Regions from separate parts of the Collinsella sp. AF05-9 genome, predicted to be linked through region 1. Evidence: riboswitches for the same ligand, from Rfam matches in the RefSeq annotation. Region 1 holds a riboswitch; the other holds the start of a gene.
The links. Region 1 has a riboswitch for thiamine pyrophosphate ahead of thiC (phosphomethylpyrimidine synthase ThiC). Riboswitches for the same ligand answer to the same signal wherever they lie in the genome.

Region 1 (4,419 bases):
ATGGAGCGCACGAGCATCACACTCATCGTCGACAAGGAGGAGATCGGTTCCGTGGGTGCCACCGGCATGACGAGCCGCTTCTTCGAGAACACCGTCGCCGAGATCATGACGCTCGCCGGCGAGGATAGCCCGCTGGCCCTGCGCCGCGCGCTCGCCCGCAGCCGCATGCTCTCCTCCGACGTGTCCGCCGGCTTCGACCCGGGCTACGCCGGCAAGTTCGAAACCAAGAACGCAGCCTTTATGGGTCGCGGCCTGTGCTTTAACAAGTACACGGGCAGCCGCGGCAAGGGCGGCTCTAACGACGCCGACGCCGAGTATGTGGCCCTCATCCGCGACATCATGGACGAGGCCGGCGTGGACTTCCAGACCTGCGAGCTCGGTCGCGTCAACGCGGGCGGCGGCGGCACCATCGCATACATCATGGCTAAGTACGGCATGAACGTCATCGACTCTGGCGTTGCCGTCCTGTCCATGCACGCCCTGTGGGAGGTCGCTAACAAGGCCGATATCTACGAGGCCTATCGCGGCTACAAGGCCTTCATCGAGCGCGCGTAACCAACCCTTCATCAGTTGCGGTGAAATACAGACTAAACTGGCCCATAAACGGCCAAAACAGACCGTATTCCACCGCAACTTCCTTTTTGGCAGAGGAGAGTCCATGCTGCAGGTCGTCATTTCGCCCGCCAAGCAGATGTGCGCGGCCCAAGATGCTTTTGAAGTCCTGGGCATTCCACCCTTTGCGCGCGAGACGGCTCGCCTCCACCGCGCACTGCTAGATATCGAGCGGAATGAAGGCAGCGACAGCCTGCAGGCGCTATGGAACGTGAGTGACAAACTGCTGGGGCCTTGCCTCAACACCCTGCATGAGTTCGGGCCCATCCTGAAAAACGGCGATCTCGACAATCCCGCACTCGCCTGTCACCTCTCCCCTGCCGTCATGTCCTACCACGGCATTCAATACCAGAGCATGGCGCCCGAGGTGATGGATTCCGCGCAGCTCGCATGGCTGCAAAGCCACCTGTGGATCCTCTCTGGCCTCTACGGGTGCGTTCGCCCCTTTCATGCCGTCGAACCATATCGGCTGGAGATGGGCGCGAAGCTCGCCGTTGACGATGCCCGAGACCTCTATGCGTTTTGGAGCGACAAGCTCGCGCGGGCTATCGCCCCGGCAGGCTCAAACACCACGATCGTCAACCTCGCCAGCGTAGAGTACGCCAAAGCCGTTCTGCCCCATCTCGCGGGCGACGCCACGGTCGTCACGTGTCTCTTTGGCGAAGGCATCCGCAACGGTAAGCCCATCCAGCGCTCGACCGCCAGCAAAAAGGCACGTGGTTCCATGGTGCGCTGGATGGCAGAAAACAAGCTCGAGGATGTAAGCGGGCTCACCGCGTTTGACGTTGGTTATCGTCACTTTCCCGAGCTTTCAAATAAGAACACTTTGGTCTTCCTGAACGAACAGACCTTGTAGGACCACCGCTACTTTTGAATGTGCTGCCTAGGCACGGCGTCTATTCCGCCAAGCCGTCGGCTTTGGCAACTTCGTTTGTCGAGCCATCTTGGTAGGTAATCTTAACGTGCTCTACCTCGGACACCGCAGCACCCGATGGGGGCTCCAAGCGCCATTCCGTCAGCGCGATATCCATAGTCGTAGGCACGTCGCCCTGATTCTTGAGCTTCACCGTCAGCGTTTTGAGCGCCGCATCATACGTCACGCGTTCGATTTCCTCACCAGGAATAGACCCACCGCTCAGCTGAAGCTGGACAAATCCATCGCGCGAATACCAATAGTCGCCCGGCGCGGCAACGGTATTGCCGCCCGTAACCTTCACTGTCATGATCGGCAGGGCATCGTCGGCCTCGAACTCCCATGCTGCGCCGCCGTGACCGCCAAACGTCCAGATACAAAAGGCAATCACCAGCACGGCAAGCACCGCAAAACCAATCGCGACAAGGCCATGGTGCGCACGGCTTTCCTCGGCCGATACATCCCATTGCGTCTCTCGATATAGATGCTTGTCTTCCATGTTCGCCTCCCCACAGGCACGCTCGTTATGCCAATCGTACCCATTCGAGCTATACTTGAGCCCATTACATAAACGGGGAGCTTGCAGGACAAGACGGCAGGCTGAGACTGGGCGCGCCCGCCCTGACCCGCAAACCTGATATGGGTAATGCCAACGAAGGGAGCCGTGCCAATGAGCACACAGACCGAGCCCAAGCTCGTCACGCAAATCGACTTCGCCCGCGCCGGGCAGATCACGCCGCAGATGAAGGAAGTCGCCGAGCGCGAGCATCGCGACCCCGAGTACATCCGCGAGCGCGTGGCCGACGGCCGCATCGCCATTCCCGCCAACATCGTGCATATCAAAAAGGGCATGCGCGCCTTTGGTGTCGGCGAGGGCCTGTCCACCAAGGTCAACGTCAACCTGGGCATCTCGGGCGACAAGGCCGATGCCGCCGAGGAATGGAAGAAGGTCAAGATCGCCGAGGACTTTGGCGCCGACGCCATCATGGACCTTTCCAACTCGGGCAAAACGCGCCAGTTCCGCCAGCAGCTCATCGACGAGACGCCGCTCATGGTGGGCACCGTCCCCATGTACGACGCCATCGGCTACATGGAAAAGCCGCTGGTCAAGCTGACCAAGGACGACCTGTTCGAGGTCGTGCGCGCGCACGCCGAGGATGGCGTGGACTTTATGACCATCCACTGCGGCATCAACAAGTCGGTCACCAAGACCTTTAAGGAGACCGGCCGCCTGATGAACATCGTCAGTCGCGGCGGCTCGCTACTGTTTGGCTGGATGGAGGTCACCGGCAACGAAAACCCCTTCTACGAGTACTTTGACGAGCTGCTCGAGATTTGCCACGAGTACGACGTGACGATTTCGCTCGGCGACTCCTGCCGCCCGGGCTGCCTCTACGACTCCAACGATGCCACCGAGACCGCTGAGATGATCGAGCTGGGCAAGCTGTGCAAGCGCGCTTGGGCCGCCGGCGTCCAGGTCATGGTCGAGGGCCCGGGTCACATGGCGCTCGACGAGATCGCCGCCAACATGAAACTGCAGAAGCGCCTGTGCCACAATGCCCCGTTCTATGTGCTCGGGCCGCTGGTGACCGATATCGGCGTGGGTTACGACCACATCACCGCTGCCATCGGCGGCGCCATCTCCGCCAGCTCCGGTGCCGACTTCCTGTGCTACGTGACGCCGGCCGAGCACCTGTGCCTGCCCAACGCCCAGGACGTGCTCGATGGCCTCATGGCCACTAAGATTGCCGCGCACGCCGCCGATATCGCCAAGAAGGTGCCGCACGCCCGCGACATGGACGACAAGATGGGCCAGGCACGCCGCAAGCTCGACTGGGATGCCATGTGGAAGTGTGCTCTCGACCCGGTCACCGGCAAGAAACGCTACGAAGAATCCCCCGCCGCCACCGAGGGCACCTGCACCATGTGCGGCAAGATGTGCGCCGTCCGCACCGTTAACAAGGTGTTCGAAGGCACGACGATCGACCTCGGCATGGAGGACTAACTCGTCACCGGAGCCACAATCGGTAACATGGTGTTCGTCAATTGTTGACGTGTGAACATTTGCTTACATTTGCGTAAAGATTGCATCGCCCGCCCGGGTTCGACATAGAGTCGGCCCGGGCATCTTTATAATGCTGGCTTAAAGACCCATTTGATTCCGACCGAACAAGGGAGCAAACATGGATCGCAGTAAGGTACCTGCCGTCCTGTCCATCGCAGGATCCGATTCCAGCGGTGGCGCCGGCATTCAGGCCGACATCAAGACCATCACGGCGCACCGCCTGTATGCCGAGACGGCCATCACCGCCATCACCGCACAAAACACGCTCGGTGTCACCGCCGTGCAGAATATCTCCCCTGATATCGTCGCTGCGCAGATCGACGCCGTATTTGACGATATCCGCCCCAGCGCCGTCAAGATCGGCATGGTTTCCTCTGCCGAGATTATCGAGGTTATCGCCGACCGCCTGAGCGCCTGGAACGCGACAAACGTGGTCGTCGACCCCGTCATGGTAGCCACCTCGGGCGCACGGCTGATTGCCGAAGATGCCGCCGAGGCGCTCACCCGCCGCCTGTTCCCGCTGGCGACCGTTATCACGCCCAACATTCCCGAGGCCATGGCCCTGCTTGACTACGAGGTCGACTCCGAGCGCACACAGCAAAATGCTGCCATGCTCCTCACCCGCCGCTTTGGTTGCGCATCCCTCGTTAAGGGTGGGCATCTTGTCAACGAGGCCAACGATGTATTGGCCGAACCCGCGCCACTCGATGACGAGGGCAACCATCTGGGCGATCCGCTCACCACGTGGTTCCGCCACAAGCGCATCGAGACCGACAACACACACGGCACCGGCTGCACGCTTTCGTCCGCCATCGCCTGCGCGCTGGCC
Region 2 (4,419 bases), on a different contig from region 1:
GACAAGAATGGGTAGTCCTCGAGGTCTTCGAGCGTCACACTGGAGCGGTCAGCCAACGGGTGGTCGGCACACACAAAAACGTGCGGCGTGGCGCAGAAGAGCCCTTCGAACACGAGCTCGTTGGCCGCCAGCATGCGCTCGATAACCTCGCGGTTATGCTCCGACAGATACAGGATGCCCAGTTCGCTTTTCATATGCGCGACGTCCTCGATAATCTCGTGAGTCTGTTCCTCGCGCAGGGTAAAGTCATAGCGCGCGGCATCGAATTCACGGATCACGTCGACAAACGCATTAACGGCAAAGGAATAATGCTGGCAGCTCACACTAAAGTGCGGCACCTGCTCGGACGCGCCCTTGTACTTGCCCTCGAGCAGGTCGGCCTGGTCGAGCACCTGGCGCGCGTAGCCCAAGAAGGTCTCGCCTTCCTCGGACACAATGACGCCCTTGTTGGTGCGCTCAAAGATGTGCACACCCATCTCGTTTTCGAGATCGCGGATCGATGCGGTAATCGAAGGCTGCGACACAAAGAGCCGGCGCGAGGCCTCGGTGATGCTGCCGCATTCGGCAACTTTGACGACATATCTGAGCTGCTGGAGCTTCATGGCTGTCTCCTTAGCTGTTCGTGAGATTCGCGTCGGCAGTACCCGGCAGGCGCATAAACGACGGCATCTCCCCCGTCGCGGCGCAGGCGGCAATCTGATGCAGAGCCCCGGCAACCGCATCGTCTGCCGCAGCGCCGATATGCCAGCGCGCAGCAACCGTGACGGCCTCGTTGGCATTGGCGACCGCAACGGAGTTGGGGACGGCACCGATCATGGGCAGGTCGTTATCGGAATCGCCAAATACGGCCACCTCGTCGGACGTCAGGTCCAAAGCGCGCGCCAGCTCCAGCGCGGCGCAACCCTTGTCCCAACCTGCTGGAAGAATGTCGAACAGGCGCACACGATTGTTGGGAAACACGAGCGAGAGTTCCGGCACCTCGGCGGCAACGCACTCGCGTAGCTCCGCGAGCTCCTCACGCGAACGAGCACTCCAGATATTCGCCTTGAACACCGGTGCGTCATCGACGACAGGACGGCACGGGGCCTCTTCGCCCTTGAGCCATGCGTTGCCGCCCGACTCCATGGCGCGGCGCACGCGCTCGGGGTCGCTCGTCACACAATAGGCATCGTTGCCCCAAAAGTCATCACCCAGGCCGTAGACCTTCAGATACGTATCGTCGGTCTCTTGCTCCAAGTAGTCAGTCAAGCGCATAAGGGCGGCGTTGTCAGTCGCATGCGAGGCTACCACCTCGCCGTCCACAAACATGACCTGGCCGTTGCAGAACGCGCCGGTCGAGAAGCACTCGGCGCGATTGCGGAACATCCAGCCCATCGCGGACGGTTGACGGCCCGAAACCGGGCCAAAGTGCAGGCCCGCCGCCTGCATGGCATGAATGCCCTCGATGGCATAATCGCTGGCGCCGTCGCGCCCGGCCGGAATCAGCGTATCGTCCATATCGGTCAGCACAAGTTTAATCATAAGGCCCCCTCGGTCATTCTTAATCCCGTCTATTGTACCGACCTGCCAAAAAGAGACAGGTTTATATTGGCAGGTTTTATCTGGGAAAACGCAAAGCCCCAGTTGTTACCTGCCAAAATAAACCTGTCCCTTTTTGGCAGGTGCGCTAGTATAGGAAACAACAGATTCGATGCGGGAGTGCCGGCGGTGCAAACCACAAGGCTGAGAGGGCATGGGGCCCAATCCTTTGAACCTGTCAGTTAATGCTGGCGTAGGGAGCATGCCGCCTTTTTAGGGGCGCTGTCTATGCACAGCGCCCCTTTTCTATGCCAAGGAGGCATGTGCAGTGATCGATTCGAAACAGCTCAAGCAAAACGTGGTCAAGGCAGTGGAGAAGATTCGCGCCACCAATCCGATGGCGGGCTCCATCACCAACACGGTGACGATTGACTTTGTCGCCAACGCGCAGCTCGCCGTGGGCGGATCGGCCGCCATGGTCTATCTGCCCGACGAGGGCGAGGCGCTCGTTGCCGGCGGCGGCGCCATCTATCTGAACATGGGCACACTCTTCCCCATCTACGAGCAGACGATTCCCCGCGCGGCCAAGGCGGCACACGACGCCGGCAAGCCCTGGGTGCTCGATCCGGTGGGCCTGGGCATCGGCAGCCTGCGCACCCAACTGGTAGGCGAACTCAAGCAGTACAAACCCGCCATCGTGCGCGGCAATGCCTCCGAGATTATCGCGCTCGCCGGCCTGTGGGGCCTTGAGGGCGAAGCGGCCGATCTGAGTCGCGTGCGCGGTGTCGATACCACCGACACGGTAGACGCCGCCCGCGGCGCCGCCGTGGCGCTCGCCCGCTACACCGGCGGCGCCGTTGTGGTCTCGGGCGAAGTCGACCTGATTACCGACGGCACGACCGTGGCCAAGTCCCACGGCGGCAGCCCGCTCATGTCCAAAATCACCGGCTGCGGTTGCTCGCAGGGCGGCGTGCTGGCCGTGTATGCCTGCGCCGCCGACCCGTTTACGGCGGCCATCTGCGGCACGGGCGTCTACAACGTTGCCGGCACGCGTGCCGCCGCCGTCGCCGATGCCCCGGCAAGCTTTAAGGTCGCCTTTATCGACGAGCTCTACCGCGCGACCGCCCAGAACATTGCCGATAACCAACTCGAGCTCGAGGAGGCATAAGCCATGTCCGAGCCCGCAACCATTGCCGGCATGAACACACTCGTCGCCGTGGCCATCGCCCCGTGCGGCACCGGCGACGAGCTATCTGCCGAGGTCGCCGAGGTCGTGCGCGTCATTCGCGAGAGCGGCCTTCCCAACCGCACCACCTCGATGTTCACCGAGATCGAGGGCGACTGGGACGAGGTCATGCAGGTCGTACGCGACGCAACCTTTGTGTTGGCGAGCAAGGGCATCCGCACCGAAGTCGTGCTCAAAGCCGATATTCGACCCGGATTTACCGACACCATGACCGGCAAACTCGAACGCATGGAAGCGCAAATCAAAAAGCAGGAGGAAGCACGATGAGCATCCGCGACAACCTTGATATCTCTGCCTATCTGGTACTCGGCCCCGAAAACACCCTCGGGCGACCCGTGGGCGATGTGGTGGCTCAGGCGCTCGACGCCGGCTTTACCTGCATCCAGGTGCGCTCCAAGGTGGCAAGCGCCCGCGAGATCATCGCACTGACGGGCGATGCCGCGCAGGCCATCGCCCAGGCCGGCAAAACCGGGCAGGTCGCACTGCTGATCGACGACCGCCTTGACTGCGTACTTGCCGCACGCGAGCAGGGTATTGCCGTCGACGGCGTGCACGTGGGCCAGAGCGACATCCCCGTCGAGGTCTGCCGCAAACTTTTGGGCCCCGATGCCATCGTGGGTCTTTCGGCCCGCTGCGAGGAGATGCTCGAGTACGTCAAGACCGCCGACATGAGCCTGGTCGATTACCTGGGCGTAGGCCCGCTCCACGAGACCGAAACCAAGCGCGACTGCGGACGTGCGGCAGATGGCTCCATCATCACCAAGAGCTTTGAGGACCTGGCTGCCCTCCATGCAGCAAGCCCCGTGCCCATCGTGGTGGGCGGCGGCGTCAAGAAAGCCGACCTGCCGCAGCTCAAGGCAGCCGGCGTCGACGGCTTTTTCGTGGTGAGCGCCGTCTGCAGTGCCGACGACCCCCACGCCGCAGCTAAGGAGCTCGTCGACACCTGGCAGCAGGCATAAGCCTAGACCGAGCAGTTGCTCCGCAGTCCCATATCTTCAATAGCGGAAAGCGCATCCCAGTTTGGACGTCCATTCTGGGATGCGCTTTCCGCATAGAGGACCAGCGGGAAACTGCGTCCCAGTCTGAACGCTGATTACGGGATGCAGTTTCCGGCGTAGTCCCTACCCCGCCAGATACGCTTCCAGCGCGGGCAACGTCGCCTCCGCATCGCGACGGCCGATCTGGTAGATGCGCTCGAGTTCATCGGGCTCGCGGCACAGCGACGGCACCTTCACCGATTCGCTCGGCCGCACCACAAAGATCTCGCCAGCGGCTTCGCGACGCGCCAGGTCATCGAGCGTGGCATTGTAGACCTCGTGCCGACGCTCAAGCGCCGCAACAAACTCCGGATAGTGACGATACACGCGACGCAGCATAGGCATCACGCTATTGGGCTGCTTTACAAAGCCCGCCGGCTGCGTCAGCACCACCACGTTGCGGTCATAACCCTGCGCAAACAGCCAAGCGCTGGGAATGGAATCGGCAACACCGCCATCCAAGTACTTACGACCCTCGATGGCAACAGGACGCGTCGCCACGGGAATCGCCGACGACGCACGGATCCACTCGATATCGCGCTCGTCGCCATAGGGCAGGTCATGGTAGACGGCCTGCCCCGTCTTAAGATCGGTACATACGCACGTAAACCGCATGGG

Region 2: another riboswitch for thiamine pyrophosphate. It lies ahead of thiM (hydroxyethylthiazole kinase); the one in region 1 lies ahead of thiC (phosphomethylpyrimidine synthase ThiC).

What each region holds. Positions count from the first base shown of each region.
Region 1 covers NZ_QSBB01000006.1:38,826-43,244, reverse strand. Annotated here, with positions in the region: gene DWV43_RS03270 (aminopeptidase) at 1-555, shown strand, start outside; gene DWV43_RS03265 (YaaA family protein) at 659-1,468, shown strand; gene DWV43_RS03260 (hypothetical protein) at 1,509-2,024, opposite strand; TPP riboswitch at 2,088-2,203, shown strand; gene thiC (phosphomethylpyrimidine synthase ThiC) at 2,196-3,530, shown strand; gene thiD (bifunctional hydroxymethylpyrimidine kinase/phosphomethylpyrimidine kinase) at 3,709-4,419, shown strand, end outside.
Region 2 covers NZ_QSBB01000013.1:39,560-43,978, reverse strand. Annotated here, with positions in the region: gene DWV43_RS05560 (LysR family transcriptional regulator) at 1-602, opposite strand, end outside; gene DWV43_RS05555 (HAD-IIB family hydrolase) at 613-1,521, opposite strand; TPP riboswitch at 1,685-1,795, shown strand; gene thiM (hydroxyethylthiazole kinase) at 1,847-2,686, shown strand; gene DWV43_RS05545 (thiamine-binding protein) at 2,690-3,031, shown strand; gene DWV43_RS05540 (thiamine phosphate synthase) at 3,028-3,723, shown strand; gene DWV43_RS05535 (patatin family protein) at 3,886-4,419, opposite strand, start outside.